DNA from 4 places in the Streptomyces sp. NPDC091649 genome. Region 2 is predicted to be linked to each of the others. Evidence: riboswitches for the same ligand, from Rfam matches in the RefSeq annotation. Region 2 holds a riboswitch; each other region holds the start of a gene.

What was found. A riboswitch is a leader RNA that binds a small molecule or an ion and turns the genes downstream of it on or off. The one in region 2 is predicted to bind cyclic di-AMP.
Positions count from the first base shown of each region.
Region 1: linked by a shared signal. The riboswitch ahead of ACIQMU_RS17835 (M23 family metallopeptidase) and the one ahead of ACIQMU_RS23510 (C40 family peptidase) in region 2 are both predicted to bind cyclic di-AMP.
Region 3: linked by a shared signal. The riboswitch ahead of ACIQMU_RS08580 (peptidoglycan DD-metalloendopeptidase family protein) and the one ahead of ACIQMU_RS23510 (C40 family peptidase) in region 2 are both predicted to bind cyclic di-AMP.
Region 4: linked by a shared signal. The riboswitch ahead of ACIQMU_RS11735 (M23 family metallopeptidase) and the one ahead of ACIQMU_RS23510 (C40 family peptidase) in region 2 are both predicted to bind cyclic di-AMP.

Region 1 is NZ_JBIVTR010000009.1:173,754-180,947, reverse strand. Features, by position in the region: gene ACIQMU_RS17850 (DNA topoisomerase (ATP-hydrolyzing) subunit A) at 1-34, opposite strand, end outside; gene ACIQMU_RS17845 (pitrilysin family protein) at 290-1,672, shown strand; gene ACIQMU_RS17840 (pitrilysin family protein) at 1,699-3,069, shown strand; cyclic di-AMP (ydaO/yuaA leader) riboswitch at 3,281-3,448, shown strand; gene ACIQMU_RS17835 (M23 family metallopeptidase) at 3,462-4,277, shown strand; gene ACIQMU_RS17830 (GntR family transcriptional regulator) at 4,453-5,160, shown strand; gene ACIQMU_RS17825 (HPr family phosphocarrier protein) at 5,337-5,618, opposite strand; gene ACIQMU_RS17820 (GNAT family N-acetyltransferase) at 5,792-7,194, shown strand, end outside.
Region 2 is NZ_JBIVTR010000015.1:66,958-74,151, forward strand. Features, by position in the region: gene ACIQMU_RS23500 (ATP-dependent Clp protease proteolytic subunit) at 26-631, shown strand; gene ACIQMU_RS23505 (hypothetical protein) at 669-974, shown strand; cyclic di-AMP (ydaO/yuaA leader) riboswitch at 1,350-1,512, shown strand; gene ACIQMU_RS23510 (C40 family peptidase) at 1,516-1,986, shown strand; gene ACIQMU_RS23515 (LysE family translocator) at 2,097-2,756, opposite strand; gene ACIQMU_RS23520 (LysR family transcriptional regulator) at 2,830-3,771, shown strand; gene ACIQMU_RS23525 (ATP-binding protein) at 4,041-4,472, opposite strand; partial or broken gene ACIQMU_RS23530 (helix-turn-helix domain-containing protein) at 4,707-5,555, shown strand; partial or broken gene ACIQMU_RS23535 (DUF397 domain-containing protein) at 5,694-5,873, shown strand; gene ACIQMU_RS23540 (8-amino-7-oxononanoate synthase) at 5,866-7,026, opposite strand.
Region 3 is NZ_JBIVTR010000003.1:243,206-250,399, forward strand. Features, by position in the region: gene hpnH (adenosyl-hopene transferase HpnH) at 1-737, shown strand, start outside; gene ACIQMU_RS08560 (aspartate aminotransferase family protein) at 838-2,235, shown strand; gene ACIQMU_RS08565 (helix-turn-helix domain-containing protein) at 2,309-2,917, shown strand; gene ACIQMU_RS08570 (DUF6126 family protein) at 2,982-3,155, shown strand; gene ACIQMU_RS08575 (tyrosine-protein phosphatase) at 3,187-3,999, opposite strand; cyclic di-AMP (ydaO/yuaA leader) riboswitch at 4,445-4,603, shown strand; gene ACIQMU_RS08580 (peptidoglycan DD-metalloendopeptidase family protein) at 4,609-5,565, shown strand; gene ACIQMU_RS08585 (SGNH/GDSL hydrolase family protein) at 5,728-6,555, shown strand; gene ACIQMU_RS08590 (STM4011 family radical SAM protein) at 6,568-7,194, opposite strand, start outside.
Region 4 is NZ_JBIVTR010000005.1:15,647-22,840, reverse strand. Features, by position in the region: gene ACIQMU_RS11755 (hypothetical protein) at 89-292, opposite strand; gene ACIQMU_RS11750 (hypothetical protein) at 818-952, shown strand; tRNA gene ACIQMU_RS11745 (tRNA-Met) at 1,237-1,310, shown strand; gene ACIQMU_RS11740 (PP2C family protein-serine/threonine phosphatase) at 1,643-2,860, shown strand; cyclic di-AMP (ydaO/yuaA leader) riboswitch at 3,144-3,296, shown strand; gene ACIQMU_RS11735 (M23 family metallopeptidase) at 3,308-4,339, shown strand; gene ACIQMU_RS11730 (PrsW family intramembrane metalloprotease) at 4,438-5,988, opposite strand; gene trmB (tRNA (guanosine(46)-N7)-methyltransferase TrmB) at 6,062-6,946, opposite strand; gene lhgO (L-2-hydroxyglutarate oxidase) at 6,939-7,194, opposite strand, start outside.

The DNA of each region.
Region 1 (7,194 bases), on a different contig from region 2:
GCGGCGGCGGGGTCTTCGTGCTACGGCGGGCCATCGCGGCTGCGACTCCTTCACAGATTCTGTTCGGACAACCTGAGCTTGTTCGGTACGACACGAGCTACTGACGCGGTCCATTGTGGACCGCCGGACTGACAACGCCGACCTCGACCCGTCCGAAGCGGGCCGAGGGGGCGCCCGCGACACCATCGACGGAAACATCCACCGAACGGGAACTTCGCCAGGTGCCGGTGCGCTTGCTTAGAGTGGCAGGTCTGGCAGGAAGTCCAGTATCGCGATCGAAGGGACGTACATGCCCATGGGTCACACGGCCACCGCACAGGCCGGCTCCGGCGGCTTGACAGCGACCGAGCACCGCCTGGCCAACGGCCTGCGTGTGGTGCTCTCCGAGGACCATCTGACCCCGGTCGCCGCGGTCTGCCTCTGGTACGACGTCGGCTCGCGCCACGAGGTCAAGGGGCGCACCGGCCTGGCTCACCTCTTCGAGCACCTGATGTTCCAGGGCTCGGGGCAGGTCAAGGGGAACGGTCACTTCGAGCTCGTCCAGGGAGCCGGCGGCTCGCTCAACGGGACGACCAGTTTCGAGCGGACCAACTACTTCGAGACCATGCCCACCCATCAGGTGGAGCTGGCTCTCTGGCTCGAAGCCGACCGTATGGGCTCCCTCCTCGCCGCGCTCGACGAGGAGTCCATGGAGAACCAGCGCGACGTCGTCAAGAACGAGCGGCGTCAGCGTTACGACAACGTGCCCTACGGCACCGCGTTCGAGAAGCTGACCGCCCTCTCCTACCCCGAGGGGCACCCCTACCACCACACCCCGATCGGCTCCATGGCCGACCTGGACGCGGCCACGCTGGAGGACGCCCGCGCGTTCTTCCGTACGTACTACGCGCCCAACAACGCGGTGATCTCGGTGGTCGGCGACATCGATCCCGAGCAGACCCTCGCCTGGATCGAGAAGTACTTCGGCTCCATTCCCGCGCACGACGGCAAGCAGCCGCCGCGCGACGGGACGCTGCCGGAGATCATCGGCGAGCAGCTGCGCGAAGTGGTCCACGAGGAGGTCCCGGCGCGCGCCCTGATGGCCGCCTACCGGCTGCCCCACGACGGCACCCGCGCCTGTGACGCCGCCGATCTGGCGCTCACCGTGCTCGGCGGCGGTGAGTCCTCCCGGCTGCACAACCGCCTGGTCCGCCGCGACCGTACGGCGGTGGCCGCCGGGTTCGGGCTGCTGCGGCTCGCCGGGGCTCCGTCGCTGGGCTGGCTGGACGTGAAGACGTCCGGCGGGGTCGAGGTGGAGCAGATCGAGGCCGCGGTCGACGAGGAGCTGGCCCGGTTCGCCGCCGAGGGACCGACCCCCGAGGAAATGGAGCGGGCCCAGGCGCAGTTGGAGCGCGAGTGGCTGGACCGGCTCGGCACGGTCGCGGGCCGTGCCGACGAACTGTGCCGCTACGCGGTGCTGTTCGGCGACCCGCAGCTCGCCCTGAGCGCCGTGGGCCGCGTCCTGGACGTCACCGCGGAGGAGGTGCGCGCGGCGGCCGAGGCCGCCCTGCGCCCCGACAACCGGGCGGTGCTGGTGTACGAGCCCATCGAGCCGGCCGACGAGGCCGACGAGTCCGATGAGGGCACGGCGGGCGCCGAGGGCACCGCCGCGCACGAGGGGGCGGACAAGTGAGCGACGCCGCCGTGACTGGAGTAGCCATGGAGTACCACCCGCAGCCCACGCCCGGCTCGGCCCGTCCCTGGGCCTTCCCGGCGCCCGAGCGCGGCGCCCTGCCCAACGGACTGACCGTGCTGCGCTGCCACCGCCCCGGCCAGCAGGTCGTCGCGGTGGAGATCTTCCTGGACGCGCCGCTGGAGGCCGAGCCCGAGGGCCTGGACGGCGTGGCCACGATCATGTCGCGGGCGCTTTCCGAGGGCACCGACAAGCACAGCGCCGAGGAGTTCGCCGCCGAGCTGGAGCGTTGCGGCGCCACGCTCGACGCGCACGCCGACCACCCCGGTGTCCGGGTCTCCCTGGAGGTCCCGGCCTCCCGGCTGGCCAAGGCGCTGGGCCTGGTCGCCGAGGCGCTGCGGGCCCCGGCCTTCGACGGGAGCGAGATCGAGCGCCTCGTCGGCAACCGCCTCGACGAGATCCCGCACGAGCAGGCCAACCCCTCCCGGCGCGCCGCCAAGCAGCTCTCCAAGGAGCTGTTCCCGGCCACCGCCCGGATGTCCCGCCCGCGCCTGGGCACCGAGGAGACGGTCCGGCGGATCGACGCGGCCGCCGTGCGCGCCTTCTTCGACGCCCATGTCCGTCCGTCCACCGCGACGGCCGTGATCGTCGGCGACCTGACCGGCATCGACCTGGACGCCCTGCTGGCGGAGACCCTCGGCGACTGGTCGGGCGACGCGGGCCGGGCCCGGCCGGTGCCGCCCATCACCGCGGACGACACCGGCCGCGTGGTCATCGTGGACCGGCCCGGCGCGGTCCAGACCCAGCTGCTGATCGGCCGGATCGGCGCGGACCGGCACGAGCGCGTGTGGCCCGCCCAGGTGCTCGGCACGTACTGCCTGGGAGGCACGCTCACCTCCCGGCTGGACCGGGTGCTGCGCGAGGAGAAGGGTTACACCTACGGGGTGCGGGCCTTCGCCCAGGTGCTGCGCTCCAGCGGTCCCGACTCGGGCGGCGCGGCCATGCTCGCGATCAGCGGATCGGTGGACACGGAGTCCACCGGACCGGCGCTGGACGACCTCTGGAAGGTCCTGCGGACACTGGCCGCCGAGGGGCTGACCGACGCCGAACGCGAGACGGCCGTGCAGAACCTGGTGGGCGTCGCCCCGCTGAAGTTCGAGACCGCCGCCTCCGTCGCGAGCACGCTGGCCGATCAGGTCGAGCAGCACCTCCCCGACGACTACCAGGCCCACCTGTACGCCCGGCTCGCCGAGACGGGCACCGTGGAGGCGACGGCCGCGGTGGTCAGCGCCTTCCCGGTCGACCGGCTGGTCACGGTTCTCGTGGGCGACGCCGCGCAGATCGAGGAGCCCGTGCGGGCGCTCGGCATCGGAGAGGTGTCCGTCGTCACCGGCTGACACACCACCACGAACAGGACCCCGACGAGCGAAGTTTCGTCGGGGTTCTGACATTTTGGGAGATTCGTCGACTTCGCACCTTTTGGGGGAGAGGTTCCCTGTCTGCCCTGTGGGATGTGCGACAAACCCCCTGACCCGTTTGGTGCTGGGAAGTCCACCCGCCTAGCGTCGGCCCGGCTGTCCGTCACCCGTATGCCGCAGCCGCGGCCCCGGGCAGTCATCGCCGAGTCCCCGTCAGGCGCGAGCCTGGGGAGCCGGGGACCCACGCAGTCCCTGGGGTGAATCGGAGGCCCGTGCCGCGAGACCGGCGCGGGGATCCGTAGGAGACCTTCCTGCTCCGAACCCGTCAGCTAACCCGGTAGGCGAGAAGGAAGGAAAGGATCAGCCCCTCCATGGCGTTCACCCGTGCCACCGGGAAGCACCGTGCCCCGAGCCGCCTCACGCGCCGGAGCGCCCAGGCCGCCGGCATCGCGGCCCTGGCCACCACCGGAGTCATCGGCTCGCTTGCCTCCCCGGCCCTCGCCGCGGACACCGAGGCCGCCCGGGTCGCCGACACCGGCCTCACCCAGGCCGTCGCCCTCGACGCCACCCTCGCCGACCAGATCGACGCACAGGCCCAGGCCCAGAAGCGGCAGGCCGACGCGATCGCCGAGGCGAAGGCCGAGGCCGCGGCGGAGGCCCGCGCGAAGGCCGCCAAGGCCAAGGCGAAGGCGGAGGCCCAGCGCAAGGCCGAGGCCCGCGCCAAGGAGGTCCGCGAGGAGAAGGCCCGGGCGGCCCGCGCCGCCGAGCGCGCCCGGCTGAACGCCTTCCACCTCCCGGTCGCCGGCTCCCACGTCACCACCGGCTACAGGACCGGCGGTTCGCTCTGGTCCTCCGGCAGCCACTCCGGCGTGGACTTCATGGCCTCCTCGGGCAGCTCCGTCGTCGCGGTCGGCGCCGGCACGGTCGTCGAGGCCGGCTGGGGCGGCGCGTACGGCAACAACATCGTGCTCCGGATGGCGGACGGCACGTACACCCAGTACGGCCACCTCTCCTCGATCGGCGTCTCCGTCGGCCAGAGCGTCTCCTCCGGCCAGCGGATCGGCCTCTCCGGGTCCACCGGCAACTCCACCGGCCCGCACCTGCACTTCGAGGCCCGCACCACCCCCGACTACGGCTCCGACATGGACCCCGTCGGCTATCTGCGCTCCCACGGTCTGAACGTCTGACCCGCCCCGCGCGACTCCGCCCGAAGGCCCCGGTGACCGCCGGGGCCTTCGGCAATTCGGGGGCCGGAGATATCCATGGATTCCGGCCTGCCATCGGAAATTCCCGCTGATTGCAATAGAGTCACGGAACATACGTCGGGCCGCGTTTCGCGGAGATCAAGGCGGAGGTTCGGACATGCGCATTCCCGCGCACTCGGTATGCACGGCAATCCGTGACGACATCGTCTCCGGTATCCACGAGCGCGGCGGCCGCCTGACCGAGGAGCTGCTGGCCCGCCGTTACGGAGTCTCCCGCGTCCCGGTCCGCGAGGCCCTGCGCACGCTGGAGTCCGAGGGCTTCGTGGTCACCCGCAGACACGCCGGCGCCTGTGTCGCCGAGCCCACCGTCCACGAAGCCGCCGACCTCCTGGAGATGCGGATGCTCCTGGAACCGCTGGCCGCCGCACGCGCCGCCCAGCGCCGCACGGAAGCCCACCTCAAGGTGCTCCGGGGCCTGGTCAGGCTGGGGCGGGAGCGGGCCCGCCGGCACGACGGCGAGGATCTGCGCCCGCTGGGCGGCTGGTTCCACGAGACCCTCGCCCAGGCCAGCGGCAGTCCCGGACTCATCGCACTGCTCACCCAGCTCCGGTACAAGATCGCCTGGATGTACGCGGTCGAACCGCCGGCCCGCCCGGCCGACGCCTGGGCCGAGCGCGGCGCGATCCTGGACGCCGTGGCGCGCGGCGACGCGGAGCGGGCGAGGGCGCTGACCGCCCAGCACGCGGAACGCGCCACCGCGGCCCTCCGGCTGCGCTGCCCGGGCCCGCCGGGCCGGCGGACCGCGCCCGCTCCCCGCGTGAGCGCTTCGCAACATGCCGTAAACACCGCGGGTGCCCGCCATTAACACGAGAGCCGTACAAAGAGAGAGGTAATCGCGGGGCGCTATTCGTGCTGCCACCGCATTATCGGAGCGTCGCTCCTCTCGGTCAGGTGCTCCTTTCGGAAAGCGAAAGAGCCGTGATCCCCAGAGGGTCACGGCTCTCGCACTCGCTGAATCCGGCCGGGCCGGATTCGCGTGGATCAAACGGTCTCGGGGAGCTCTTCCAGGCCCTCGGCGACCAGCTTCGCCAGCCGGTCCAGAGCGGCCTCGGCGTCGTCCGCGTCGGACGCGAGCACGATCTCCTCGCCGCCCTGCGCGCCCAGACCGAGCACGGCGAGCATGGAGGCGGCGTTCACCGGGTTGCCGTCGGCCTTGGCGATCGTCACGGGGACGCCGGAGGCCGTGGCGGCACGGACGAAGATGGAAGCGGGGCGGGCGTGCAGGCCCTCGGCCCAACCGACGTTTACGCGGCGCTCAGCCATGGTTCTGCCCTTCACATTATCAACGGTTGTCTAGACCAGTCTCTCATGCGGTGCGCGATGCTGTGCCCGGCCTTCCCGTCCCTCCTGTGCTCCGGCTGCCCCGGTTCGGGCCTCCTCAGACTGCCCCGGCACCGATTCCTCCGCTACCGGGCCCACCGCCGTAGGCTTTGCCCATGGAGCCCACGCCGGAGCAGAGTCCGCATCACGCGTACCCCGACCACTGGGAAGCGGACGTGGTGCTCCGCGACGGCGGCACCGCGCGCATCAGGCCGATCACCACGGACGACGCCGAGCGACTGGTCAGCTTCTACGAGCAGGTGTCCGACGAGTCGAAGTACTACCGGTTCTTCGCCCCGTACCCCCGGCTGTCCGACCGCGACGTGCACCGCTTCACCCATCACGACTACGTCGACCGGGTGGGACTGGCGGTAACGATCGGCGGCGAGTTCATCGGAACGGTCCGCTTCGACCGCATCAACGAACAGGGCCGCCCCGCCTCCGCGCCCGCCGACGAGGCCGAGGTCGCCTTCCTCGTCCAGGACGCCCACCAGGGCCGGGGCGTCGCCTCGGCGCTGCTCGAACACATCGCCGCCGTCGCCCGCGAGCGCGGCATCCGGCGCTTCGCCGCCGAGGTGCTCCCCGCCAACAACAAAATGATCAAGGTGTTCCGGGACGCCGGCTACACCCAGCGCCGCAGTTTCGAGGACGGCTCCGTCCACCTCACCCTCGACCTCGAACCCACCGAGAAGTCCCTCGCCGTCCAGCGCGGCCGGGAACAGCGCGCCGAGGCCCGCTCGGTGCAGCGCCTCCTCGCTCCCGGCTCCGTCGCGGTCATCGGCACCGGCCGCACCCCCGGCGGGGTGGGCCGCACCGTCCTGCGCAACCTCCTCGCCTCCGGCTACACCGGCCGTACGTACGCGGTGAACCGCGCCTTCGACGCGGGCCCGGCCACCCTCGACGGCGTCCCGGCCCACCGCTCGCTCGGCGAGATCGACGAACAGGTCGACCTCGCGGTCATCGCCGTCCCCGCCCACCGGGTCCCCGAGGCCGTCGCCGACTGCGGGGAGCACGGCGTCCAGGGCCTGGTCGTCCTCTCCGCCGGATACGCCGAGCGGGGCGCCGAGGGCCGCGAACGACAGCGCGAGCTGGTCCGCCAGGCCCGCTCGTACGGCATGCGGATCATCGGCCCGAACGCCTTCGGCATCATCAACACCGCCGCGTCCGTCCGGCTGAACGCCTCGCTCGCCCCCGAGTCGCCCGCCCGCGGCCGGATCGGCCTGTTCACCCAGTCCGGCGCGATCGGCATCGCCCTGCTCTCCGGTCTCCACCGGCGTGGGGCGGGGCTGTCCTCGTTCATCTCGGCGGGCAACCGGGCCGATGTCTCCGGCAACGACTTCCTCCAGTACTCCTTCGAGGACCCGGACACCGACGTCGCCCTGCTCTACCTCGAATCGCTCGGCAACCCGCGCAAGTTCACCCGCCTCGCCCGCCGCACCGCCGCCGTGAAGCCCGTCGTCGTGGTGAAGGGCGCCCGGCACAGCGGTTCCGCCCCGCCCGGCCACGCGGTCCCCGTCAG
Region 2 (7,194 bases):
TCGGCTTCAGGAGAAAGGCACCGCCATGATCCGCCCCACCGCGCGCTACGTACTGCCGGAGATCACCGAGCGCACCGCGACCGGAACCCGGACGCTGGACCCGTACTCCAAGCTGCTGTCGGAGCGGATCGTCTTCCTCGGAACCCCGATCGACGACATCGCGGCGAGCGACCTCATCGCCCAGTTCATGTATCTGGAACACGCCGATCCGGACCGGCCCCTGTCGCTCTACATCAACTCTCCCGGCGGCTCGTTCCAGGCGATGGCGGCGGTCTACGACACCGTGCGGTTCCTGACCTGCGAGGTGGAGACCTTCTGCCTGGGGCAGGCGGGTTCCTACGCGGCGGCCCTGCTCGCGGCCGGGGCGAAGGGACGCCGACATGCGCTGCCCGGCGCGCGGGTAGTCATCCAGCAGCCCGCGATGGAGGAGCCGATGCGGGGCCAGCCGTCCGACCTGGAGATCCATGCGCGCGAACTGGTGCGCACCCGCGAGATGTTCGCGGCCATGCTGGTCCGGGACACCGGCCGGACCGCCGAGCAGATCGCCGCCGACATCGAGCGCGACACCATCCTCGACGCACACGCCGCCCTCGCCTACGGGCTGATCGACCACGTCGTGGAAAACCGCTGACTCTCCGGGCCGCCGTACGACGCGAGGTGAAACGCCGATGGAGCTGACCGAACTCCCGCCCCTGCCCGCACTGACCCGCGCCGAAGGCGAGTTCGTCGACTGCTATCTGGCCGTGCTCGACCAGGTGGGCCGGATCAACCCGGCCCGCGGCAGCGACACCTACAGCGCGCTGCGGGCGGCCCAGGCCCTGGCCTCCGGGGCGGCGGCCCTGCGCGACGCCCTGGCCCTGATGCACGAGCGGGGCGAGTCGCGGGTCCACGCCGCCACCCTGGCGCGGGCCCTGCGCGTCCTGGACGGGGAGCGCAGGGCGGGCCGGGTAGCGATGCCGCCGCCCGGGAACTGACCGGCTCCGCGGGAGGGACGCGCCATACGCGAGTGTGCGCGTCGCCCCCGCCCACGACACGCCCGGCCCCGTGCCCGATTTCGCTCGCTCGTTCGGCGTAGGCGATCACTCGCGCGAGCGACGGCTCAACTTGCGTTCAGCACGCGGGCCGTACTCGAAATGCGCCCTTTCTTCGCTGGTGCGAGCGGGTGCGTCCGGCTCGTCTCCGAGCACGAATCCGGCCTGTCCACCTGAATGGGTCAGTGGTGAGGAGACTCACAAACCCCTGTTTCGGCTCGGAAATCCGGCTCGGAGTGAGTCAAGATCCGTGGGACGACAAGCCCCCGCCACCGCGGCGGGGCGGTCCGGGCGGACGCCGAGTCCTGCCGCCGCCCGGATGACTGGTCGACAGAAGTGGATCGGCAGGAGTGGAGGACCCGAGCACAACGGGCCGACCGGGAGACCGGGAAGCCCTCGGGGTGAAGCCGCGACGCGGCCGGGCAACTTCGCCAGCCCGAACCCGACAGGTCATCCTTCACAGGCGGCTGACGAAGGGTTGCGCATGTCTGCGCAGGTTCATGTCCCGTCTCTGTTCGCCCGGGTCGGCACGGCCTCGGCACTCACCCTGGCCCTGACGTCCACGATGCTGGCACCCGGCCTGGTGAACGACGCCGAGGCCGCCACCCACTCGGCCAAGGCCCTGAAGATCGCCGCGTCGAAGAAGGGCGCTCCCTACAAGTACGGGGCGGCCGGCCCCAGCCGCTTCGACTGTTCGGGGCTGACGCTCTACTCGTTCAAGAGAGCGGGGAAGAAGCTTCCCCGCACGGCGCAGCAGCAATACAACAAGACCCGTCATATCGCGAAGTCACAGCGCAAACGCGGCGATCTCGTCTTCTTCCATTCGGGGCGCGGCGTCTACCACGTGGGCATCTACGCCGGTGCCGGGAAGATCTGGCACTCCCCCAAGTCGGGGGACGTGGTGCGACTGGCGAAAATCTGGTCCAAGAGCGTCCGGTACGGGCGGGTCCGCTGACCCACCGGCCGGACGCTCTTTCGTGCGGGCGGCCCGGGCCCTTTCCGGGCCGCCGTGGACGACCGGGCCCGCCGTGCACGCCCCGGCCTCCGGGGGCGCCCGCAGCGTCCTCAGCGCAGCAGCGGGCCGGTGACCAGTGCGAGTCCCAGACCGGTGAGCGCCACGCCGCTGCCGCCCTCGATGGCCCGGGCGGTACGCGGCCGGCGCAGCCACCGGCCCAGCCGGTCCACGAGCAGCACGACGGCCGGGAACCAGATCAGCGCCAGCGCCACCACCAGGGCGGCGAGCAGCAGGGTCCGGGGCAGTGGCGGCTGCCCGTGTGGCACGAACTGCGGCAACAGGCTGAGGAAGAGGACCGGGGCCTTCGGATTGAGCGCGTTCGTCAGGAATCCCTGGCGCAGGGCACGTCCGAACTCCCCGGGTGCGGGCCGCTCCGGTACGCCCTCCTCCGTGGCGGAGGTCGTACCCGGACCGCCCGCCGACGGGCGGCGGCGGATGGCGTACAGCGCGCTGATCCCGAGGTACAACACGTACGCGCCGCCGAGCAGCTGGACGCCGCGGAAGAGCACCGGCATCGTCACCAGCACCGCGGCGAGCCCGGCGACCGCGAGCCCTGTGTGCACCAGCAGCCCTCCGGCGACGCCGAGCGCGCTGGCCAGGCCGGCGGTACGGGAGGCCAGGGCGTTGCGTACGACGACGGTGAAATCGGCGCCGGGCAGCGCGACCATGCCAGCGGCGACCCCCGTGAAGGCGATCAGTTGTGCGTCCATGAGGTCCACCTTGGACCGGCGGAGCCTTTAGCGTGTACTTGCAATCTTCTGGGTCTGCCTAAAGGAACGCTTCATGTACGACCCGACACGCCTCGCGGCCCTCGTGGCGGTCGCTGAGGCCGGATCGATCACCCGGGCCGCCGCCCGACTGGGCTACACCGCGCCCGCCCTCTCCCAGCAGCTGGCGAAACTGGAGCGGGAGGCGGGAGCGGCGCTGCTCGTGCGCCACCATCGCGGTGCGCGGCTGACGGCTGCGGGCGAACTGCTGGCGGGCCGGGCCCGACGGGTCCTGGACGAACTCGACCAGGCACGGCACGAGCTGGCGCGCCTGGCGGGGCTCTCGGGCGGCCGGCTGCGGGTGGGCACGTTCACGACGGCCGGGATCCATCTGCTGCCACCGGTCCTGAGCGCGTTCCGGCGGGCTCATCCGGAAGTGGAACTGGCCGTCGCCGACTACGAACCGCCCGGCGGGGTCGCCGCGGTGGCCGCGGGCGATGTGGACCTCGCCCTGACCCACGCCTACGAGCCGGCGACGGCCGGCCCGCCGCCCGTGGGTGTTCTCGTGGAACCCCTGCTGGTCGAGGAGCTGGTGCTGGTCACCTCGGTGGGCCATCGGCTCGCCGAGGGCACCGGGCGGCTGGCGGTCAGCGAACTGGCGGGGCGGCCGCTGATCAGCAGCGCCCCCACGCATCCGCCCCGGCGCGGGGTCGAGAAGGCGCTCGCCGACGCCGGGGCGACCCCCGCGGTGGTCTGCGAGTCGCCCGGGTACGCGCTGGTGTGCGCGCTGGTCAGCGCGGGCCTGGGCGTGGCCGTGGTGCCGGAGATGGTCGCCTCGATGGCGGCGGCCCCGCTGTCGGTACGGCGGCTGGAGCCCGCGTCGTTCCGCCGGACCATCTCGGTCGTACACCGGGGCGAGCGGTCGACCGCCGCCGCGGCGACGCTGCTCGCGCTGCTGCGCGGCGGATTCGGCCGCGGAGGCACGGCCCCGGCGGCGAACCGGCTCCCGGCGGGGTGATCCGCCCGGCGGGGCCGCCCCGAAGCCTGCGGGGCGGCCCGGAGCCTACGGCCGACCGGCGGGCCCGCGGCAGGCCCCGGGCCTGCGGCCACCGCTGGCCTCCGGGGCGACCCCCGGGCAGGGAGGGCCGGCCCCGACCTGGGCGGCCCTCCCTGCCCGGGGTCCCCGGACCTGTGACGTCTTCCGGCGTTTGCGCTGCGCACGCGCGATTCGGCGCGAGAGGGACGGCGGAGACGATCTCGCCTCCGTCCGCGCTGCGCACGCGCTCTTCAGCCCTGGAGCGGGAGCGCCCACGGAAGCGCGATCCAGACCGTCTTACCGCCCTCCGCCGTCGGGGTGACCTGGAGCCGTCCGCCGCGCTCCTTGGCCAGCGCCCGGATGATGACCATGCCCCGGCCGTTGTCCTGCCGCACGGCCGCGGGCAGCCTCTGGGGCCATCGGGGGTGACTGTCCGTGACGCCGATGTACAGTTCCTCGTCGCGTTCGAGGCGCAGGTCCACGGTGAAGGTGGGCGACTGGCCGAACGTGTGTTGGACGGCGTTGGTCGCCAGCTCCGAGATGATCAGCCGGACGGTGTCCGCGAACTCGGTGTCATCCGGCAGGCCCCACTGGGACAGGGCCCTGGCCACATATCTGCGGGCCGAGGAGACCGAGACCGGATCGCTCGGCAGAGTGACGGTTGCTTCCTGATGGTCTGCCATGGCGACGCCGTCCCTTTCGAGCCCCGGCCGACGGGCGTTCGGCCAGGATGGTGCTTCGCGCCAGATTGCCATTGATGCAGCTCCCTGTAACGGCGTTCGGCCAAGATATGCATATATCTGTCGCTCGAAGCGGTGAATTCGGGGCTCGTACGGCGTGGACAGACGGCACACTGACCCCTCCGCGGGCCGGTCCGATGACGGACCGGCCCTTCCCGACAGCAGAAGGAGACCGGCATGCCGAACGGCCCTGTCGTCCGGCGGCGCAAGCTCGGTGAGGAGCTGCGGAGCCTGCGCCAGTCCTCCGGGCTGACCAGCCGGGAAGCAGCGCGGCTGCTCGGCTGGCACCAGTCGAAGGTGAGCCGCATCGAGACGGGCGCGAGCGGGGTGACACCCGCCGATGTGTCACGGCTGCTGGATGCCTACGCGGTGCGCGACACCCAGTTGCGTTCCTTGTTCGAGGTGCTCGCCGGGTCGGCCGGCGGCGGCGGTTCGGGCTGGTGGCACGCCTACCGCGGGTTGATCCCACCGCAGTACCGCGACTTCATCAGTCTGGAGTCCCAGGCCAGTACGGTCCGGACGCTGGAGACCTCGGTGGTGCCGGGACTGCTCCAGACCGCCGGATACGCGCGGGCCGTGACCCGGGCCTCGCTGGACGGCTTGCCGGCCGGCCGGCTCGACTCCCTCGTCGAGGTGCGGCTGACCCGCCAGCGGGTGCTGCGCACGAGTCCGCCGCTTCGGTTCACCGCCGTGCTGGACGAGGCGGTGCTCCATCGTGAGGTGGGCGGGCCGGAGGTGATGCGGGATCAGTTGCAGCACTTGCGCCAGGTGTCCCAACTCCCGCACGTGCAGCTTCAGTTACTGCCGTTCTCGGTCGGCGGCTACGTCGGGCTCACTGGACCTTTCGTTATTTTCTCCTTTCCGAACATTTCTGATCTGGACGTGGTCGTTCTTGACCACTTGACGAGTAGCCTCTATCTGGAGCGGAAAGAAGACCTTGAGGCGTACAGCTCGGCCTTCCGTACCTTGCAGGCGCACGCGCTGTCGCCCGAGCGCTCGCTGGACCTCATCACCGCTATCAGCCGCGGCCAGGGGAAACCGGCCCGTCCGACTGCCCGAGGGGGCACCATGCCCGACCGTCCCGCACCGACCGTCACATCGTCCGACACGCCGACCGTCGCACCGACCTCGGTGCCGCCGCCGTCCGGTCCGCGGTGGAAGCGCAGCAGCCACTCGACCGGGATGAACAACTGCGTGGAGACCGCGCGGTTCGGCGGCACGCTCCTCGCCGTACGCGATGCGAAGGACGTGGACCGGCCGCCACTGCGCTTCTCCCTGGCGGCCTGGAGCACATTCGTGGCCGGGCTCGGTCCGCACGGGGCCGGTCCGCGCCCCGTCAGCTGACCGGTGCGTCCGCCTGCCGGGGAGCGGTGGCGAGGACCGTGGCCACCGCGGCCGTGATCTGCTCCTCGGTCAGGTCGGCCCGGGCGGTCAGGCGCAGCCGGGAGACGCCGTCCGGTACCGACGGCGGGCGGAAGCAGCCCACCGCCATTCCGGCCGCGCGGCAGTCGGCCGCCCAGCGCACCGCCGCGTCCGCCGAGGGCGCCCGGACGGAGACGACGGCCGCGTCGGGCCGGACCGCCCTCAGCCCGGCCGCGGTGAGCCGCGTGTACAGCGCGGTGGCCACGTTCCGGGCGCGGGCCGCCCGTTCGGGTTCCCGGCGCAGGACTCCGAGGGCGCCGAGCGCGCCGCCGGCCGCCGCCGGGGCGAGTCCGGTGTCGAAGATGAACGTACGGGCCGTGTTGACCAGGTGGTCGATGACCCGGGCGGATCCCAGGACCGCTCCGCCCTGGCTGCCCAGGGACTTGGACAGGGTGAGCGTGGCCACGATCCCGTCGCCGCCCGCCAGCCGGGCCCCGGCGAGTGCGCCGCGGCCGCCGTCGCCCAGGACTCCGAGGCCATGGGCGTCGTCGACCAGCAGGGCCGCGTTCGCGGCACGGCATACCTCCGCCAGAGCGGGAAGCGGGGCGGCGTCCCCGTCGACGGAGAAGACCGAGTCGGTGACCGCCAGGGCCCGCCCGTCGTGCGCCCCCAGCGCCTTGGCGACCGCCTCCGGGTCGGCGTGCGGCACGACGGCGGTCCCGGCGCGGGAGAGCCGGCAGCCGTCCACGATCGAGGCGTGGTTGCCGGCGTCGGAGACGATGAGAGAGCCGCGCCCGGACAGCGCGGTCAGCGCGGCGAGATTGGCCGCGTACCCGGAGGAGAGCACGAGGGCCGCCTCGAACCCGCAGAACGCGGCCAGTTCCCGTTCGAGTTCGGCGTGCAGGACGGTGGAGCCGGTGACCAGCCGGGACCCCGTCGCCCCGGCCCCCCAGCGATGGGCGGCGGCGGCCGCGGCGGCGATCACCTCCGGGTGCCGCGTGAGACCCAGGTAGTCGTTGCTCGCGAGGTCCAGCAGCTCCGGCTCGGCACCGCGCGGACGCAGGGTGCGTACGAGTCCGGCGGCGGCCCGGCCGCGGGCCTCGGCGTCGATCCAGTCGAACGGGGCGAAGGACATGGGGCGGTCCCTTGAGTAGGCGGGCGGCTCGCGGACGGTCCGGTGCGAACGGTCCCTTTTGTAGGCAGCCAACAGACCCTAGCGGGGCGCGCAGCAGGTCAGGGTGTGGCAATACACACACCCTCGCCCGGGTCTCCTGTCTGGTTCCTCCTTGGCTGGAGGCGGTGC
Region 3 (7,194 bases), on a different contig from region 2:
AGCTCGTCGCGAAGAAGAAATACGTCTTCCTCTGCACCAACGCGATGCTGATGCGCAAGAAGCTCGAAAAGTTCACCCCCTCCCCGTACTTCGCCTTCGCCGTGCACATCGACGGACTGCGCGAGCGGCACGACGAGTCGGTCGCCAAGGAAGGCGTCTTCGACGAGGCCGTCGCCGCGATGAAGGAGGCCAAGCGGCGCGGCTTCCGCGTCACCACCAACTCCACCTTCTTCAACACCGACACCCCCCAGACCATCATCGAGGTCCTCGACTACCTCAACGACGACCTGCACGTCGACGAGATGATGATCTCTCCCGCCTACGCGTACGAGAAGGCCCCCGACCAGGAGCACTTCCTCGGTGTCGAGCAGACCCGGGAGCTGTTCAAGAAGGCGTTCGCGGGCGGCAACCGGGGCCGCTGGCGGCTCAACCACTCGCCGCTCTTCCTGGACTTCCTGGAGGGCAAGGCGGACTTCCCGTGCACCGCGTGGGCGATCCCGAACTACTCGCTGTTCGGCTGGCAGCGCCCCTGCTACCTGATGAGCGACGGCTACGTGCCGACGTACCGTCAGCTCATCGAGGAGACCGACTGGGAGAAGTACGGCCGCGGCAAGGACCCGCGCTGCGCCAACTGCATGGCGCACTGCGGTTACGAGCCCACGGCGGTGCTGGCCACCATGGGGTCCCTCAAGGAGTCCCTGCGCGCGGCGCGGGAGACCATCAGCGGCAACCGGTGAGGCGGTGACCGACGGGTCCACAGCGCGGCCGGCCGCCACGGGTCTCCCGGGGCGGCCGGACCCCTTGGCGGCAACACATCCCGAAGGAGACGAGCGGGCGATGACGGACGGCGGATCCAAGGGCTTCGACCTGGCGCGGCTCCTCGCCGAGCGCGGGGCCGAGCGGTACGACCTGCACGCGCGCCACCTCAACCACCAGCTGCCGCGGATGCTGCACACCCTCGGCTTCGACAAGGTCTACGAGCGGGCCGAGGGCGCGTACTTCTGGGACGCTGAGGGCGACGACTACCTCGACATGCTCGCCGGGTTCGGCGTCATGGGCCTGGGCCGGCACCACCCCGTCGTCCGCCGGGCCCTGCACGACGTCCTGGACGCCCAGCTCGCCGACCTCACCCGCTTCGACTGCCAGCCGCTGCCCGGGCTGCTCGCCGAGAAACTCCTCGCCCACAGCCCGCACCTGGACCGGGTCTTCTTCGGGAACAGCGGCACGGAAGCGGTCGAGACGGCGCTGAAATTCGCCCGCTACGCCACCGGCAAGCCCCGGATTCTCTACTGCGACCACGCCTTCCACGGCCTGACCACGGGGTCCCTGTCGGTCAACGGGGAGAGTGGCTTCCGTGACGGCTTCGCCCCGCTGCTGCCGGACACGGCGGTCCCGCTCGGCGACCTGGACGCGCTGCGCCGCGAGCTGAAGCGGGGCGATGTCGCGGCCCTGGTCGTCGAGCCGATCCAGGGCAAGGGAGTGCACGCCGCACCGCCCGGCTACCTGCGGCAGGCCCAGGAGCTGCTGCACCGGCACAAGGCGCTCCTGATCGCCGACGAGGTGCAGACCGGTCTGGGCCGGACCGGGGGCTTCTACGCCTACCAGCACGAGGAGGGCGTGGAGCCCGATCTGGTGTGCGTCGCCAAGGCGCTCTCCGGCGGCTATGTGCCCGTCGGCGCGACCCTCGGCAAGGACTGGATCTTCCGCAAGGTCTACTCCTCGATGGACCGGGTCCTCGTCCACTCCGCGAGCTTCGGCTCCAACGCCCAGGCGATGGCGGCCGGTCTCGCCGTCCTGACGGTGATGGAGGACGAGGAGACCGTCGCGAACGCCCGGCGCACCGGTGACCTGCTGCGCGAGCGGCTGGCCGCCCTGGTCGACCGCTACGAGCTGCTGCACGAGGTCCGGGGGCGCGGACTGATGATCGGCATCGAGTTCGGCCGGCCCTCCTCGCTGCGCCTCCGCAGCCGCTGGACCATGCTCCAGGCGGCCCGCAAGGGGCTCTTCGCGCAGATGGTCGTCGTGCCGCTGCTTCAGAAGCACCGAATCCTGACCCAGGTGTCCGGCGACCATCTGGAAGTGATCAAGCTGATCCCGCCGCTGATCATCGGGGACGCCGAGGTGGAGCGCTTCGTGGCGGCGTTCACCGCCGTCATGGACGACGCGCACAGCGGCGGCGGACTGATGTGGGACTTCGGCCGGACGCTGGTCAAGCAGGCCGTCGCCAACCGCTGACCGGCCCTGGACGGGACTTTGCCTCTGAGGCAATTTATTTGCCTCAGAGGAAAGATCCTGGCCCAATGGAGGCATGAAGCCTCCGGACGAAGGGGTGCCGGACGAGCTCCCCGGCGTCGCACCCCGCCTGCGCGACCTGCGCCGTGACCGCAGTCTCACGCTGGAGACCGCCGCGCGCCGGGCGGGGCTCTCCCCGGCCCATCTCTCGCGCCTGGAGACCGGCCGCAGGCAGCCCTCGCTGCCGATGCTGCTGGGGCTCGCCCGGATCTACGGTACGACGGTCTCCGAGCTGCTCGGCGAGCAGCCGCCCGAACGGGACGCGATCGTCCGCGGCGGCGGTTTCGAGGGGACCGAGGCCGACGGCTGGATGTACCGGCAGGCCGGCGGATCCGGCCGCGCGATGCAGGCGCTGCGGGTGCGTGTTCCCTACGGGGCCCAGGGCGACCTGGTCCGGGTCCACCCCGGCGAGGAGTGGCTGTACGTCCTGGAGGGGCGGCTGCGGATCGCGCTCGGCGACACCGTCCACGACCTCGAACCCGGCGACAGCGCCCACTTCGACTCGCTCACCCCGCACCGGATCGCGGCCGTCGACCGCTGTGGCGCGGAGCTGCTCTTCGTCCACTCCCTGCTGCAGAGTCCCGCCGCCGAGCTGTGCCTCGGCAACGCCCTCCACGCGCGCTGACCGGCCGTCCCCGCCGACTCCATCCTTCGCTCCACCGGCCGTGAGGCCGACAGAGAGGACCGTCATGTCCGATTCCGAACACTATGACCCGCTGGGCCCCGGCCGCCGCGCGAACGAGGACCCGCAGGAGAAGCGGATGCCGCGCGGCGTCATCATCCGGCTCTTCGCGTATCTCGTGGCGGGCCACATCATCGCGGGCTTCCTCTACCTGCTCTTCGTGGTGGCCGGGAGCAAGTGACCGAACCCCTCCGGGCGGACCGCCGACCGGGTCAGCCCTGGTCGAGCAGGCGTTCGCGCAGCCGCTGCCGGGTCTCGGGGGACACCTTCAGCCCCTCGGCCAGATAGCGGTCGGTCGTTCCCCAGTTCTCCTCGATGGCCGCGAACGCCGCCGCGAGATAGGCGGACTCCGCTCCGAACAGCGGGTTCAGCAGCTCCATCACCTCGGAGGACATTCCCGCCTCCGAGGTGTCGGCGCGCTTGACCTTGTACCGGCGGTGGAGGTCGTTGGACTTGAGGTAGTCCTCCTCGATCGCCTCCGGCTCGACGCCGACCGCCAGGAGGGTGACCGCGATCGAGAGGCCGGCCCGGTCCTTGCCGGCGGCGCAGTGCATCAGGGCCGGGACGCTGTCATCGGCCAGCGCGTGCAGCACCCGGCTGTGCTCGGCGGTGCGGTCCAGGATCGTCGAGCGGTACATGCGGATCATCCGCTCGCTGCCCTGGTCGCCCGCCAGGATGGAGCGCAGCTGTTCGATGCTCCCGTCGCGCACCAGCCGCCAGAACTCCGCGCCGTCGGCCGGGTCCGTGAGGGGAATGCTGACATTCCGGACGCCGTCGAGTTCGATGTCGTACCCGTCGAGCAGGTGATCGGCGGAATTGCGGAAGTCGAAGACCGTGTGCAGCCCGAGCCCGGCGAGGAACGCCGCGTCCTCGGCGGTGGCGTGCGCCAGATGGCCGCTGCGGTAGAGCCGCCCGAAGGCGGTGCGCCGCCCGTCCGTCGTGGGCAGCCCGCCCACGTCGCGGAAGTTGCGGACTCCGGTCAGCACGGTCTCTGTCGGCGGGACCTGCGGCACCTGCTGCGTCACGGGGGCTCCTGGGGTCTCTGGCGCCGGCGCGGCTCGCCGGCGAGGGCGCTCCCGTGACGATACGACATCGATTCGACAGAAAATCATCACGGTCACGCACGCCAGCACGGGGAACCGGGAGGCCGGGCTGACCGGGCGTCAGGGGTGGCGCTCACGGCGTGTCCGTATTGGTGTATTTCGCAGAACATGCCCCGCTAATGGGTGAGATGGGATTCGCGAGGTGAGCGGGATCATATCCGTGACGGACCGTGGCGAGGCCGCGCCGGGGGATTCCCGTTGTCCGTACGGAAACCCAAGATCCGCAATCCACGGAGTGTGACCGGAAATCCGGAGCGATATCGAATCGATGATTCCGGTGGGCAACCGATGGCTTGTTCCACTCGTCCTGACCGGTTTACGGTCACCGTCAATCCGGACGGACCGCCTAATCCTGCCGCCGCCCGGAATTCGTACCCAACCCACTCACGCGTGGCAGGAGCGGGGGAACCAGGTAAGCCGCCGATCCGGAGAGATCCGGACCGGCTCGGGGTGAAGTCGCCGCAACGCGACCGGGCATCTCCAGCCCGAACCCGACAGCTCACCTCGCAGGCGCCGGAGAGGAACTTCCCCATGCCCGCACAGGGTAAGCACCGCCGTCCGAAGTCCGGCCCGATCTCCCGCGGCGTCCTCGCCGCCGGGGCCGGCGGGGCCGTACTCGCCCTCCCGTTGATCGGCGCCACCGCGGCGAACGCCGCGGACCAGGCCGCTCCGGCCTCGAAGCCCGCCGCCGCCTCGGTCGTCGCCGCGCACACCGCACCGGCGACCGCTCCCGCCACGTCGAAGGCCGCTCCGAAGACGTACTCCGTCGTCTCCGGCGACTACCTCTCGAAGATCGCGGCGGAGCACCGGCTCAAGGGCGGATGGGAGAAGCTGTACGAGGACAACCGCTCGACCGTCGGCGAGAACCCCAGCCTGATCCACCCGGGGATGAAGCTGACCCTCGGCGCCAAGGGCTCCGCCCCGGCCGAGAAGTCCGCGGCTCCCGAGGCCGCCCCGAAGAAGGTCGAACCGGCCCCGAAGGCCGCCCCGAAGAAGGCCCCGAAGGCGGACACCGTCTCCGCCGACGACTCCGAGGGCTCCGGCGACCCGGCTCCGGCCGGCTCCTCCGAAGCCACCGGCTCCGGCTGGTCGGCCCCGCTGGCCAGTGCCAACGTCACCACCCAGTACCGCGCTTCCGGCGCCAGCTGGTCCAGCGGCTACCACACCGGCTCGGACTTCCGGGCCGCCTCCGGCACCCCCGTCCTCTCCATCGGACCGGGCACCGTGGTCTCGGCCGGCTGGAGCGGTTCGTACGGCAACGAGGTCGTCATCCAGCACGAGGACGGCATGTACTCCCAGTACGCCCACCAGTCCTCGCTCAACGTCTCCGTCGGCCAGACCGTCACCGGCGGCCAGCAGATCGGCCTCTCCGGCTCCACCGGCAACTCCACCGGCCCGCACCTGCACTTCGAGGTCCGCACCGGTCCGGGCTACGGCTCGGACGTCGACCCGATCGCGTACCTGCGTCAGCACGGCGTCTCCGTCTGAGCCGAGCGGCAGCGAGAAGTACCCGAGGGGCGGTGCGCGAGGGCGCACCGCCCTCTCTTTATTCCGGCTTTACCAAAAACTGACCGGGTGGTCTATCTCACCACCCGTCAACCCTGTATTACGGTCGCGTAGGTCACATCGGACGATGCATGATACGTGCTTGTGGCAGACGATTCGAGAAACAACCAGCAGCACATCATCGGGTCGTACGCGGCGATTGGCGACAGTTTCACCGAGGGCGTCGGCGACCCGGGCCCCGACGGGACCTTCGTCGGCTGGGCGGACCGCTTCGCGGTCCTCCTCGCCGACCGGCTCCCGGCCCCCGACGCGGCGGCCGACCCCGAGGACTCCCCGCACGGGGACTTCCGCTACGCCAATCTCGCCGTACGAGGACGACTCCTCGACCAGATCGTCGAGGAGCAGATCCCACGCGCCAAGGAACTGGCCCCCGACCTGGTCAGCTTCTGTGCGGGCGGCAACGACATCATCCGGCCCGGCACCGATCCGGACGATCTCGCCGAGCGCTTCGAGCGGGCGGTCGCCGACCTGAGCAACTCCGTCGGCACGGTCATGGTCACCACCGGCTTCGACACCCGGGGCGTCCCGGTGCTGCGCCACATGCGCGGCAAGATCGCCACGTACAACGTCCATCTGCGGGCCATCGCCGACCGCTACCACTGCCCCGTGCTCGACCTGTGGTCGCTCCGCTCCGTCCAGGACCGGCGCGCGTGGGACAGCGACCGGCTGCACCTCTCACCGGAGGGCCACACCCGCGTCGCGCTGCGCGCCGCCCAGGTCCTCGGCCACGACGTGCCCGCCGACCCCGACCAGCCCTGGCCGCCGCAGGCTCAGCGCCGGCCGATCGACGCACGGCGCGACAACATCCAGTGGGCCCGCGACTACCTGGTGCCGTGGATCGGACGACGGCTGCGCGGAGAGTCCTCCGGCGACCACGTCGAGGCCAAGCGCCCCGACCTGCTGCCGCTGTAGCGGCCGCAGCGGTCAGGACTCCAGGAGGGGAAGCGCACGCCGGGACGGGCCCGGCACCACGAGCCCGTCCGGCGCGTGCGCTCCGGAACCGGCCGCACCGGAACCGGCCGGTATCCGCTCCAGGACACCGCCGGCGAACACGTCGTACAACGGCAGCGTCTCCAGATGCACGTAACCGATGTGGCAGTCGCACACGGCGAGCGGGCAGGCCCGCGGGCCGAGCGCCCGGCGGTAGCTGCCGTCGTAGAGATTGCCCAGCTCCGCCTTGACGAAGTGACAGCGCCGCACCGTGCCGTCGCCGTCCACCGAGATCACCGACTCGCCCGTCCGGCACGGCAGCCCCGCCGAAAGGTGCGGATCACGGCTGTAGGGGAACAGCGGGTCCAGCTCCGTCCACCGCGCCGCCTCGTCGTCGGTGTAGGTGTGCCCCTCCGCCGCGTTCACCCAGAGATAGATGTCCCGCGGCAGCGCCGACCGCAGCCGACGCGCCTCCTCCAGATGCGCGTCGAAGCCCACCACCCCGACGCTGTAGCGGACGCCGAGAGCTGACAGCTCACGGCACCGGCCGAGGAACCGCTCGTACGGAGTCTGCCCCGGGTGGTAGGTGCACCAGAGCGCGAGCCGCTCCGGATCGGCGTC
Region 4 (7,194 bases), on a different contig from region 2:
CCCGCTTCCGTACGACCGTGAGCTCTCGGGCGAGCACCGCCTCGGCGCCGAGCACCCTCCGCGCGACCCGTGCGGGGCGTTGCGGGAGTCAGCCGTGCTTGACCAGGTCGTTGACCGCCTGGGTGTCCTTGTAGAAGGCGTTCGCGCCGTGGATCCTGCCCTCACGCACCGTGTAGTGCTCCACCACCTCCATCGGCAGCCGGCGCCCGCTCTCTCGGGAGACGAATTCCAGGTCGAGCCGCAGCTCCACCACCTCGCCTGCTTCCACCACGGCGTAGTCCCGCACGATCATCTCCGCTCCGCCCAAGCGCTGATCGCGTCTTCCAGTCGGACGAACCCGTCGGGTCCTCGCCACTGCCTGACCACGGCAGGGTCTCGGCCTCCTGCCAGACCGCCTCCTCGTCGACCATCTCCAGGGCCCCGCTCAGGTCACCGGACCGCATGCGGGTCACGAACTTCTCCAGCGTCGCCACATCGCTGTCGCCGGCCGAGGCTCCGGCGGGGAAGTAGTGGCCGTTGTCCAGGTCGGTGAGCAGGCTGGGCCGGTCAGGTTCCCAGCCGAGGGTCTGGCGGGTGATGAGGCTGGACGACGGGTAGTTCTGCGTGACGATGTTCGCGAGGAACCCGAAGCACCCCGGCACCATCAGTTCGTCCGCGGGAATGCTCACCGCGCGCGCGGGGTGGACGAGACGCTCGAGCACGTCGCGGCCGGCAGGGGCATCTCGTTCCTGGCCCGTTCGGCGACCGTGTTCTACTCGCATCCGACGTCGCCTATGTGCCCGTCTCCGATCTGGCGCCCGATCAGGTGTGCCTCGCGGTGGCGGCATCGCGCGTCTCGCCGGTGGTCGACGACTTCTTCACCGCGGCTCAGGCGGCAGCCGAGGTCGCGGCGGAATGTGGGCACTACGAGATGTGGCGGCGCGGGGGCGCTGCCGCCGCACAGCACGGTTGAGCAGTCCGACTGATCACAGTGGGCCGGCAGAGGGCCCGCGCCCGTCGCGCACGACTCCGCGTCCGCGAGTTCGGGCCGGACAGGGCTTCCGCACGCCCGGTCGGACAGGCGTGGAACGCGCCCCGGAAGCGTACGGTCCCGCGAACGCGTCCTGCCGGACCTCGTGATGCGGCAGGACGGTCCGGTGGCCGCGGCCCGCGCCCGCCTCGTGCGGGGGCCCGAGCGGGGGCGGCGGGAATGTGGTCGGAGCGGCCGCTCGGATGGCGTAGAGTTGTGTTTACCGACGCGGGGTGGAGCAGCTCGGTAGCTCGCTGGGCTCATAACCCAGAGGTCGCAGGTTCAAATCCTGTCCCCGCTACTGAAGACTCGGGCCCGGCACGCACAGCGTGCCGGGCCCGAGTCGTTTCCGGGTGCCGGAGGTCCGGTGCGGGGATCGCTCGGCCAGGCCACCGGCCCACGCTCCGGAAAGAACTACGATCGCTACGGGGACGGCGCCGCCGCCTTCGTGCGGACACGCGGACGGTCTGCGCGGAACCCGGCTCTCCGGCTGACCACGAAGACCGGGGCTCCGGCCGCTTCCCCCTATTCGGCCGATGCGGAGTCGCCGCTCGGCGCGGCTCCGGGAAGCCTGGGCGGGGCGCGGTACCGTCCGCAGCCGTGGGTGGACCGGGCAGGAGTGCACAGGTGGGGATGGCCGAGAGACGGCGTAGTGGCACGGCGGGGAGCGTCGACGCCGTGGGCCGTGCGGTGTTCGGCTCCCCGGAGCACGACGTGACGCCCGGTGGCCGGGGATCGCGACGGTTCGTCCGGATGATGCCGGCCCTGCTGATCATCGGCGGGCTGCTCTTCGACTCGCTGGCCCCGGCCAACTTCACCGCGGTCCCGCTCTTCGTCGCGGCCCCGCTGATCGCGGCGCCGTTCTTCTCGCTGTCCAGGACCGTCCGCACGGGGATCGCCGCGCTGGTGTCCGTCATCGCGATGCGGCTCTCCGACGGTACGTCCACCCAGGTCGTCCCGGTCATCGAGATGCTCACGGTGCTCACCGCCTCGGCGCTGGCCGTGCTGATCAACGGGGTCGTACGGCGCGGCAACGAGCAGCTGGCCTCGGCCCGGGTCATCGCGGAGACCGCCATGCGGGCGGTGCTGCCGACCCCGGCCGAGCGGATCGGCGGGCTCCAGGTGGCGGCGCGGTACGAGGCGGCGCAGGCGGACGAGTTCGTGGGCGGCGACCTGTTCGCCGTCGCGGACACTCCGTACGGCGTACGCGTGGTGGTCGGCGACGTGCGCGGCAAGGGGCTGGGAGCGGTCGAGGCGGTGGCGGTGATCATCGGGGCGTTCCGGGAGGCGGCCGAGCAGGAGCGTTCACTGGAGGGCGTCGCGCAGCGGCTGGAGCGGGCGCTGGCACGGGAGGGGACGCGGCGGTACGGGCTGGACGCCATGGAGGGGTTCATCACCGCCGTGCTGGCCGAGATCCCGCCCGGCTCCGCCTCGCTCCGGATCGTGAACCGCGGTCACCCCGAGCCGATCCTGCTGTACGCGGACGGCGCGCTGGAGGTGCTGGCGCCCTCGGTGCCCGCCCTGCCGCTGGGGATGGACCTGGGGGTGTGGCCGGACCGGGCCGACGAGTGGTCGATGCCCGCCGGTGCGACGCTCCTCGCGTTCACGGACGGCCTGTCCGAGGCCCGGGACCCGAACGGCGTCTTCTACGACCCGGCGGCCCGCCTGCTCGGCAGGATCTTCCCGGGGCCGGAGGAGCTGCTGTCCGCGCTGACCGACGACGTACGGCTGCACACCGGGGGCCGGACCACGGACGACATGGCGCTGATCGCGGTCGCCCGGCCCGCGGAGGGGCAGCCCGCCCGCCGGACGACGGTGAAGATCGTGGGCCGGGCCGACGACGCCGGCTGATACCGCGGTCGACGACGGCCCCGCTCCATGGCGCGGGCCGGCCGCACCGGGCGATGACACGGTGCGTGACCGAAGGACACCACTGCGCATAACGATTGACACACCATCAGAAAAAGACATGCGACTGAGTGTCGGTCAAGTCGCCCGTTTCCGCCCGCTTGTGACCCGTACATCCCTGCCCTGTTCGTTAATGATCAACAGGAACAGCTTGGAATCGGGCCCGTGCGTCTATTAACGTTCGATAACGCAGCGCGGTCGTCACAGCCGTCGTCAGAGACGGCGCCGCGCGCGAGCGCCGAATTCCGCAAGGGAACCGGGGAACCACCTACATGGGGTGAATCGGACGCCTGCGTCTCGTGAGAGGCGGAGGGGCCCGTAGGAGACCTTCCTGCTCCGAACCCGTCAGCTAACCCGGTAGGCGAGAAGGAAGGAAAGGAGTGCGCCCACGTGGCGTCCAACAAGCCTGCCCCCGAGGCCCCGTCACCCTTCGGTACCGACACCCTCGGCGGCGAGGAGCGCACCTGGGAGGAATGGAACCCCACCGCGGAGTCCATCCGGCCCGTGCGCGGCAAGCACCGCGTGGCCAAGCAGCGTGGTCTCGCCCGTAGCTCCACCGTCCTCGGGGTCGGCGTCATAGCGGCCGTCGGTGCGGGCGGCATGGCCACCGCGCAGGACAAGGCGCCGGTCTCCATCTCTCTTCCCGATTCCATCGCGGACAACCTCCCCGACGCCAAGTCCCTTCCCGGCGTCGGGTCACTCATGTCCGACGACGCGGAGCCCGTCCCGGTCGCCGCGTCCGCGCCGCTCACCACCGCCGGACTCACCACCGCCGAGGCCAAGCAGGGCACCGACGCCGGCGAGGCGCTGCGCGCCCGGATCCTCCAGCAGGCCGAGCAGCAGCAGGCCAGCGCCGACGCCGAGGCCAAGGCCGCCGCCGAGAAGGCCGCGGCCGAGAGCGCCGCCGCCGAGGCCAAGCAGCAGCAGGACGAGGCCGAGGCCAAGGCCGCCGCCGAGAAGAAGGCGGCGGAGGAAGCTGCGAAGAAGAAGAAGGAGGAGGAGCGGCTCGCCAAGCTGGCCGCCAGCTTCTCCCTGCCCACCTTCTCGTACACGATCACCTCGACCTACGGTCAGTCCGGCGCGCTCTGGTCCTCCGGCCAGCACACCGGCCTCGACTTCGCCGGGTCGGCCGGTGCGCCGCTCAAGGCCGTGCACAGCGGCACGATCACGTCGGCCGGCTACTCCGGTTCGTACGGCTACCGCACGGTGCTCCAGCTCGAAGACGGCACGGAGATCTGGTACGCCCACCAGTCCTCCATCGAGGTCTCCGTGGGCCAGAAGGTCACCACCGGCCAGACCATCGGCCGCATGGGCGACAGCGGCAACGTGACCGGGGTCCACCTCCACCTGGAGGTCCGCACCGCGGGCGGTTCGGCGATGGACCCGATGGCCTGGCTGAACAGCAAGGGCCTCAAGGTCTGAGCCCTCCGCTCCCCGGCCGGCGCCCTGCGGGCGGACGGCTTCCGGCGAGCACCCGCCGCCCCCGAAACCCCGGCAGCCCTGACGCACACCCCCCGACGTCAGGGCTGCCGGTCTGTCCGGGAGCGGTACGGCTCGCCGTACGGCTGGGCCGGAGGGAAGGGGCCTGGGCCGGGCGGTGTGCCAGGGGCCCGACCGGCAGCCCGGTCGTACGGGGACGAGTACGGGGACGGCCGGCCGTATCCGTACCCGAAGGGCTGTCCGTACGGCTGTCCGGGCGCGGGCCCGGAGCCGTACGGGCGCCCGTTTCCGTACGGCGGCGGCACGGGGTGGCCGTGGCGGTGGGCGCCCGGACGGGACAACAGGCGGGCCGCGTGGTCGAGGGCCGGGGCCGCGACCTCCCGGCGCCGCCAGAGATGGTGCAGCAGCTCCCGCTCGCGCGCGCCGAAGTCCGCGCCGACCGCGCCGTGGCGGGCGCGGCGGCGCAGACCCGCCAGGGAGGTCGCGAACGACTCGTACTCCGCGACCGCGCGAGCCGCCGCCCGGCCCCGGGTCCGGTCCGGCTGCCAGTGGCGGGCCAGGTCGCGGGCCATGCCCCGGGCCCGCATGGAGGAGAGCGCCGCCGGCTCGGCCGGGGAGAGCCAGCCGGCCGCCGCGTACACGGGCAGCTCGGCGGCCAGGGTGCGCAGCTCCCGCTGGCGCGACCAGATCGCCAGCCAGGTCACCAGGCCGAACGCCGGGACCATGACGATGCCGTACACCGCGTAGAAGCCGTACGGGCCGAAGGCCGACGAGCCGTTCCACAGGGCGTGCAGACCCATCGCCAGGATCAGCCCCAGCACCGGCAGGGCGATCCGGCGGGCCCGGTGGCGGCGGGCGCTGATCGCCGCGAAGCCGAAGCCGAGGCCGGTGAGGACCGTGAACAGGGGGTGCGCGAACGGTGACATGACGATCCGCACGAAGAAGGTCCCGGCCGTCACCGAGGCGAATCCGGTGCTGCCGAGCTGCTGGTCCTCACCGAAGGCGTTGCCCAGATACAGGATGTTCTCGGTGAACGCGAAACCCGTCGCGGTGAAGCCGGCGACGACGACGCCGTCCACCACCCCGCTGAACTCCCGTCTGCGGAACAGGAAGATCAGCAGCACGGCCGCGGCCTTGGCGCTCTCCTCGACCACGGGGGCGATCACCGTCGCTCCCAGGGTGTCGGCGCTCGCCGGGTCGGCCGTCGCGGTGGCTATCCAGCGCGTCGCGAACGAGTTGGCGATGATCGCGACGAGCGCGGCGGCGCACGCGCCCCAGGCGAAGGAGAACAGGAGATTCCGCCAGGGCCCCGGCTCGACCCGGTCGAGCCAGCGGAACGCCGCCATCAGGAGCGGCACAGGGAGCACCGCCAGACCCAGGCCGACGAGGAAGCCCTCCGGGCCGGTCTGCTCCCGGACGAGGGCCAGGATCACCAGCCCGCACAGGACCAGCGTCAGGATCACGGCTCCGGCGCGGAACACCTTGCTGCGCCACACCATGCCGACGCGGTGCGGCCGGTAGCGCCCGCCGCCGCGCTCCGCCGCGGCGCCCAGGACCTCGTCGAGCCGCCGCTCGTGAAGAACCGGGACGGCGGGTCGCGCCTGCTGAGGCTGCACGGAGGGGTCGGACACCACTCGACCCTAACGACGAGCACTGACATCCGGCGACGGCGCATCCGGCCGGGAAGCGGCTGCGCGTGGTGGGTCAGACGCGGGCGAACAGCAGGTCGTGGACGACGTGCCCCTTGTCCAGGCCCTGCCCCTCGAAGCGGGTGAGCGGCCGGAACGCGGGGCGCGGGGCGTACCCGCCGCCGGGCGCGGTGTTCTCGAAGCGGGGGTGCGCGGTGAGCACCTCCAGCATCTGCTCGGCGTACGGCTCCCAGTCGGTCGCGCAGTGGACGACGGCGCCGGGCTTCAGCACCGGGGCCACCAGGTCCAGGAAATCGGGCTGGATCAGGCGCCGCTTGTGGTGCCGGGCCTTGGGCCACGGGTCGGGGAAGTAGACGCGCAGGCCGTCGAGCGACTCCGGGGGGAGCATCTCGCGCAGCAGGATGACCGCGTCGCCGTTGGCCACTCGTACGTTGGTCGAGCCCGCCTTGTCCGCGAGGCCCAGCAGATTGCCCTGGCCGGGGGTGTGGACGTCGACCGCGAGGATGCCGGTGCCCGGGTCGTCGGCCGCCATCTGCGCGGTGGCCTCGCCCATGCCGAAGCCGATCTCCAGGACGACGGGCAGGCCGTCGAACATCTCGGCCAGGTCCAGGACGCGCTGTCCGTCGATGTCCAGGCCCCACGTCGGCCACAGGCGCTCCAGGGCCTCCTGCTGGCCGGTCGTGACCCGGCTGCGGCGGGGCTGGAAGCTGCGGATCCGGCGCTCGTGGTGCGAGCCGGCGGGGTCGGCTGCGGGGCCGCCGGGGAAGCGGGGCTCCTGGCGGAGCCGGCGCGCGCGCTCGAAGGAGGCGGCCCGCAGCGCGGCGGCTTCGTCGGCCGTGGCGTCGGCGAGCGCGTCGGCCGCCGTGGAGCCGGTCGGCGTGCGGCCGATGTCCGGCGCGTCGGCGGAGGCGGGGGCGGGGTTCATGGGCTGCTCAGACACAATGACCCGATTCTACGGCGGGCGGCTTCCACCCCGTCTCCCGAGCCCGGCGCAGCGCGCGCCGCGCCACCTCCCGTCCGATGGGCAGGGACGCCGTCGCGGCGGGCGACGGCGCGTTGAGCACATGCACGGTGTGCGGGGCCTCGCGGATCAGGAAGTCGTCGACCAGGGTGCCGTCCTTCAGCACCGCCTGGGCCCGGACCCCGGCGGGCGACGGGCGCAGGTCCTCCTCGGTGACGGCGGGCAGC